Regions from separate parts of the Clostridium estertheticum genome, predicted to be linked through region 2. Evidence: riboswitches for the same ligand, from Rfam matches in the RefSeq annotation. Region 2 holds a riboswitch; the other holds the start of a gene.
The links. Region 2 has a riboswitch for lysine ahead of kal (3-aminobutyryl-CoA ammonia lyase). Riboswitches for the same ligand answer to the same signal wherever they lie in the genome.
Positions count from the first base shown of each region.

Region 1: linked by a shared signal. The riboswitch ahead of A7L45_RS20070 (aspartate kinase) and the one ahead of kal (3-aminobutyryl-CoA ammonia lyase) in region 2 are both predicted to bind lysine.

Region 1 is NZ_CP015756.1:4,305,097-4,308,531, forward strand. It holds gene A7L45_RS20070 (aspartate kinase) at 1-1,122, opposite strand, end outside; lysine riboswitch at 1,309-1,480, opposite strand; gene asnB (asparagine synthase (glutamine-hydrolyzing)) at 1,653-3,435, shown strand, end outside.
Region 2 is NZ_CP015756.1:907,321-910,755, reverse strand. It holds gene kce (3-keto-5-aminohexanoate cleavage enzyme) at 1-807, opposite strand, end outside; gene kal (3-aminobutyryl-CoA ammonia lyase) at 829-1,209, opposite strand; lysine riboswitch at 1,352-1,531, opposite strand; gene A7L45_RS04335 (short-chain fatty acid transporter) at 1,714-3,132, opposite strand; gene A7L45_RS04330 (hypothetical protein) at 3,379-3,435, opposite strand, start outside.

The DNA of each region.
Region 1 (3,435 bases), 1.4 Mb from region 2:
TTCTGATGTAGTAATCATTTTAATCTCGATATCATTTGCACTAAAAACCTTAAACATTCTAGCAGCTACTCCAGAGGTTGTCTTCATACCCAGACCCACCATAGAAAATTTAGTTATATCCTCATCAACTATAACTTTATTATCACCTGTTAATTTTTCTATAATTTTCAAACTATCCTTTAAGCTTTCTTTAGGAATTGTGAATGACACACTCACCATTCCATCTACAGGTGATGATTGACTTATCATATCTATATTAACCCTTTTACTTCCTATAGCTTCAAATATCGTGGACAATATATTTACATCTTTAGGTATATTCTTAAGAGTTACCGCAACATCATCATCATTTGTTGCAATACCAGTTACTGGTTTACTTTCCATATTCACGTTTTTTACCTCCTTAATTACAGTTCCTTTAATATCACTATCACTTAATCCTACGTATATAGGTATACCATATTTTTGAGCAAGCTCGATTGACCTTGAATGCATTATCTGAGCTCCTAAACTTGCAAGTTCAAGCATCTCTTCATATTCTATTTCATCTAATTTTTTAGCCTCGCTATAAGCTCTGGGATCTACACTATATATACCAGAAACATCCGTATATATTTCACATCTTCCATCAAGCTTTACAGCTAATGCAACCGCAGTAGTATCAGAACCACCTCTACCAAGTGTAGTAATATCACCTTCTCCATTTATTCCTTGAAAGCCAGCAACTATTACAATTTTACCTTCTTTTAAACTTTTTTTAATTTTGTTACCATGTATATCCTCAATTAATGCCTTACCATATTGTCCACTAGTCTTAATTCCAATTTGGTATGCGGTATAACTTATTGCATCATATCCAAGTCCCTTAATTGCCATAGCAAGTAATGCACTTGAAATTATTTCTCCCGTTGAGAGTAATGCATCTAATTCCCTTTTATCTGGCTCTTCTCCTATCCCTTTTGATAAGGATAATAAATCATCTGTAGTATCTCCCATAGCTGATACTACTATTACTAAATCCGTATCCTTATCTTTTCTTTTTATTATACTTTGTGCGATCTTTTTAATTTTTTCTGTAGTACCTACAGATGAACCCCCATACTTTTGGACAACTACTGACATTATTAAATCATCTCCTGGGTCGCTGCCTATTAACAGCTAATAATTTTACAACTTTTTCGAATCCTTATTATGTAATTAATATTATTAAATTTTCTTCTATACTGTTAATACATGTTTCCAAAAAAAAATAATGCAGCAAAGGAACACCCTTGCTGCATAAAATATGTATTTTTACACAAACTTCGTGTACCTTGTAGCTCTCCACTAATAAATTAGTGACAACCCTACACATATTATGTGTAAAACCAGAAAATAATTTTACCAAATATATTTTCTTCGGCCATAACTCCTTTTCTTATTTATCCTCGCTTGCATGCTCCAAATAAGTACTAATAGACACAGCACCTCTACCCTAGGTAGTTTATTATTTAATTAGTCTCTAGTTTATCATAATATGTTTAGAAGTACAAGTGTCAATTATCTGAGTTTTTACTGAATTCTAAATTAACCTATACTATTTATATACACCTTTCAAAATAAATAACATAACATATATATGACAATGTTATTTAAATTTAGGAGATGATAAAATGTGCGGTATTGCAGGATGGATTAATTTGTACGCTAATATTGAAAAAGATAATAGAATTCTTTTTAAAATGACCGATACATTAAAACAAAGAGGACCTGATGCCGGTGGTTTTCATTTTTCAAAGCATGCGCTTTTAGGTCATAGGCGTCTTGTGGTTGTTGATCCAGAAGGCGGCTCACAACCTATGACAAGAAAAATAGGCAATAATACCTATACTATCGTTTATAATGGTGAGCTATATAATACAGAAGACGTACGGAAGATATTAAAAGAAAATGGTTTTAGTTTTACCTCATATTCTGATACTGAAGTGCTTCTAGTAGCTTTTATTTTCTGGGGAGCCGAATGTGTTAAACATATAAACGGCATTTATGCCTTTGGAGTTTGGAATGAAACACATCAAACATTATTTTTAGCGAGAGATCCACTAGGGGTTAAGCCACTATTTTATACACTCAAGGATAATTCATTAATTTTCGGTTCAGAGATAAAGACACTTTTAGCTCATCCGTTGGTAGACCCAATCCTTGATAAACAAGGTCTTACTGAGCTATTCGGCTTTGGACCTGCAAGACCTCTTGGTAGTGGCATCTTTCAAAATATAAAAGAATTACCACCATCGCATAACTTAATTTATAATAAGGAGGGTATTAAAACAAAAGAATATTGGAAACTTACTGCTAAAACACATGATGAGAATTTATCTACAACTACAGATCACATACGTTCATTGCTTGTAGATTCAATAGAAAGGCAACTAGTTGCGGATGTTCCAGTGTGCACATTTTTATCTGGCGGTCTTGACTCAAGTATAATTTCGGCAGTAGCCTCTACCTATTTCAAGAAAAATAATATGCCTAACTTGAACACCTATTCTATAGATTATGTTGATAATAGAAAGTTTTTTAAACCTACAGAATTTCAACCAAATACGGATGCAGACTGGATTTATAAAATGGTAGACTATATTGGATCTGATCATCACGATATATTAATTGATACACCCGAGCTTTCCTCATATCTTAAAGATGCTGTTATGGCTACCGATTTACCAGGTATGGCTGACGTAGACTCATCATTATATCTCTTTTGCAAAGAGGTAAGAAAAAATTCTACAGTTGCTCTTTCTGGCGAATGCGCTGATGAACTCTTTGGTGGTTATCCATGGTTTAGACGCGAGGAAGATATTAATGCGACTACATTCCCATGGTCAAAATTCGTAAATGATAGAAAAAGTATACTCTCTGGTGATCTTCAGAGTCTTCCACTAGAAGAGTATGTTCAAGATAAATATGATGAAAGTTTAAGACAGGTTCCAGGTGTTCCTGGTGAAAGTCAAAGAGAGCATAGAATGAGAGAATTATTCTATTTAAATATAAAATGGTTTATGATAACCTTGCTTACAAGGAAAGATAGAATGAGTATGGCGAGTGGCCTTGAAGTAAGAGTTCCTTTTGCAGACCAAAGACTTGTAGAATATGCCTATAATATTCCTATGGATATGAAATATTATAAAGGACGTGAAAAAGGAATTCTACGTGAAGCTCTCACGGGCCTTCTTCCAGATGATGTACTTTGGAGGAAAAAGAGTCCTTATCCAAAAACTCATAATCCAGGTTATACAATGGCTGTTCAAAAGCTTATGAATAATATACTAAAGGATAAATCATCACCAATACTACAACTAATAGACCAAAAGCATGTTCAAGAAATAGTTGATTCAGGTGGTAATGCATATAAAAATCCTTGGTATGGTCAACTTATGACAGGGCCTCAACTTA
Region 2 (3,435 bases):
TAGTATTTTTCTTGCTTCATGTGGAGTTGCAATTTCTCTACTAAGATCCTTCGCAATTCTAACTACTCTTTCTACTAATTCTGCATTTGATTTAGCTGGGACACCCTTTTCAATATATACATTATCTTCAAATCCAACTCTTACATGCCCACCCATAATAATAGCCATAGCTACCATTTGAAACTCATATCTCCCAATTCCTGATACTGTGAAAGTACTCCCCGCTGGTATACTTTCTTGCATAAATAATAGATCTCTTGGTGATGCATTAATCCCACCATTTACACCCATAACAAAATTAAAATGCATTGGTGTTTTAATAAAACCTTTCTTTTGAAGCCTTATAGCCATGTCTACCATTCCCTTATCAAAAACCTCAATTTCCGGTTTTACGCCAGATTCAATCATCCTTTCTCCAAATTCTTTAATTGTATTTTCAGTATTTACAAATATGTCATCTCCACCAAAATTACAAGTTCCTGCATCTAAAGTTGCCATTTCTGGTCTAAGATTTATAGGTTGTAATCTTTCTGTGTTACTCATCCCTACTGCTCCACCAGTTGACGGTTGAATGATTACATCTGGGCACCTTTCTTTTATAGCTTCCATGCATGCCTCGAATCTTATTAAGTCTTGAGTGGGTGTTCCATCATCTTTCCTTACATGCAAATGAATAATGCTAGCTCCTGCTTTATATGCTTTTTCAGCTTCCATTGCTATTTCAAGAATAGTATAAGGCACATTTAGATTGTGTTCTTTTGTAACTTCCGCTCCGCATATAGCCGCAGTAATTATTAATTTTTCCATCTGTTACCTCCTTGTTGTTCTCTATTTTCTTTGTTTATCTTTTAGAACCACACAAGTTCCACTTGCCTTGCAAACAACTATTGGTTCATCTAATACATCACAAGCTGAATCATTTATATCTGGCCTTGGCACTATAATCTTCCTTGCCTCAAAAATCATTTTTCTTGAAGAATTCCCTACACTCACTATTTCTCCAACCGCTTCTATATAATCTCCCGCATAAACTGGTTCTAAAAACTCTACAGCATCATAGGCTTTGAATAATCCTTCATCACCATCATTTAGAATTAGAAGTTCTGTAGCCACATCCCCGAATAATTGAAGCATTCTTGCTCCATCCACTAAATTTCCACCATAATGTGCATCATGAGCACTCATTCTTAATCTAATTAAAGATTTCATTTTATCCTCCTTTTTAATCATAGTGTCTAATTTGCAATCCTAGGTTGATTCTATTGTGTACACAGAAAAAGGCACTGAATTTTCAGTGCCTTAATTAATAGAAACAAAAACCTATTAATGCAATGAAAAATTAACTTTCCATTACATAAATAGCTCTCCATAAGAACTTCATGACAGTGATAGAAATACTATTTTCTATCACCAAGAATATCTTTAAGAACCAAAATATCCTTTCGGCAAACAACTCCTTCATTTTTGACATTGGATGTTCCTATCCTTAGCATTCAAAAACTACCCCTTTATTTGCACCTCTATTTATGTTAAATTATTAAATTTTATTTTAATTTTGTATCTAACTTAATTATATTATTTACACTCCAACCTCCTAAAATTTCTTATGATACCACTTTATTCAATTTTCTAAGATATATTACAGTTTTAAATAATAAAGTTCAAGATAATATAACTTTAATTACTACACCCAATATAAACCCTATAAACTAATTAAAAGATTGCTGGAATATAAGGCACCGTTTTTGCCAAAATCCATACCATAAAAATAACAACCGGCAAATGGAATACTAACTGCAAAATTGAAAATCCTGCAAGATCCCTTGCTTTCACGCCCATAATACCCATCAATGGTAACATCCAGAAAGGATTGATGAAATTCGGTAAAGCCTCAGCTGCATTATATACTTGCACCACCCATCCAAGTCCAACATGTAAATGTTTTGCCGCCTCAAGAAGATATGGTGCTTCTACTACGAATTTTCCACCGCCTGATGGAAGGAAGAGCCCTAGAATGGCAGAATAAATTCCAACAATGGCTGGAAATGTATTTTGAGTAGAAATGGAAAGGAAAAACTTCATTAATAATTCAGTAAGCCCAGAACCCATTAACACACCAAAAATACCTGCATAAATAGGGAATTGAATCAGTACACCACCAGTAGCAGGTATAGCCTTAGCTGCTGCATTCAAAAAACTTCTTGGAGTCCAGTGTAATAACATACCTAACATTAAAAAGATAAAATTATACGTATTAAGATCTAGAGCAGCTATAGGCCCTTTAGTGTTAATTACATTAAAAACATAGACAATTCCTATGGATACGATTACAAAAGTTAATATAGGACTATACTCTAACCACTCACCAGGCTTCTCAGCTTTGGTTCTTTCCTTGGTGTCTTCCCCTTCTCCGTAATTAATACCAGCCATTTCTGCCGTTTTAGCCTTATCTGCGTTAGGAGTAGAGTAATAACAAATTGTAACCGACATAACAATAAGTACTATAATCATTACTAAGTTTTGCCAAGTAAAAATAGTTTCTGTAAGTGGTATTGTACCGCTAATTTTATACAATGAAGTAGGAATAGATGACTTCGTTGTCATAAGTAGCGCTGGTGCGGAAGAAAGTCCTAAAGCCCAAATACTTCCGAGACCAAGGTATCCTGCTGCACCTATCGCTCTGTAATCAACACCTTTTACCCGTTTGCTCACTTCTCGAATCAATATTCCACTAAAAATTAAGCTAAATCCCCAACTTAACAAAGATGCAACCATTGCAAAGAAAGCAACGAAGGCAACCGCAGTCTTTGGAGTTTTTGGAATAGCTGATAGTTTTACAATAAGCCTGTTGACTGGTTTAGACGTAGCTACGACATAACCACTAATTACAACAAATGCCATTTGCATCGCGAATGGTACTAAATCCCAAAAGTGAGAACCAAAATCAACACCAATTTGTATAGGAGTACGTCCCATAAATAGTGCTGCCAATCCTACAATAACCACCGCAATAATCGCAAATATATAGGCATCTGGGAACCACTTTTCACTCCAATCTGCGAGAACAAATCCGGCGCGAGCCATGAATCCTTCTTTAACCTGTCCTGTTTCGCTCTTTTTCTTATTACTCACTCTATTACACGTCCTTTCCTATAAGTTTTTTTGATCTACTAATTCTTATGCAAACCCAAATTAGAAAAGACATAAATCAATAAAAAACATGAATAATTGAAACTAAATAGCTAAATCTAAAATCACAAAAATAGGGCAAGCAGATATATTTATCCACTGACCCTATTTCTCTAAGTTTTTATTATTTACTCTGTCTACTTTAAAGAAAAAATATCAACTTTTGTTATAATAATTCCAACGTTCTAATTATTGTATTAACTTAATTACTGAAGAATTTTCTGAGATATAAGGTAATTGTTTTAT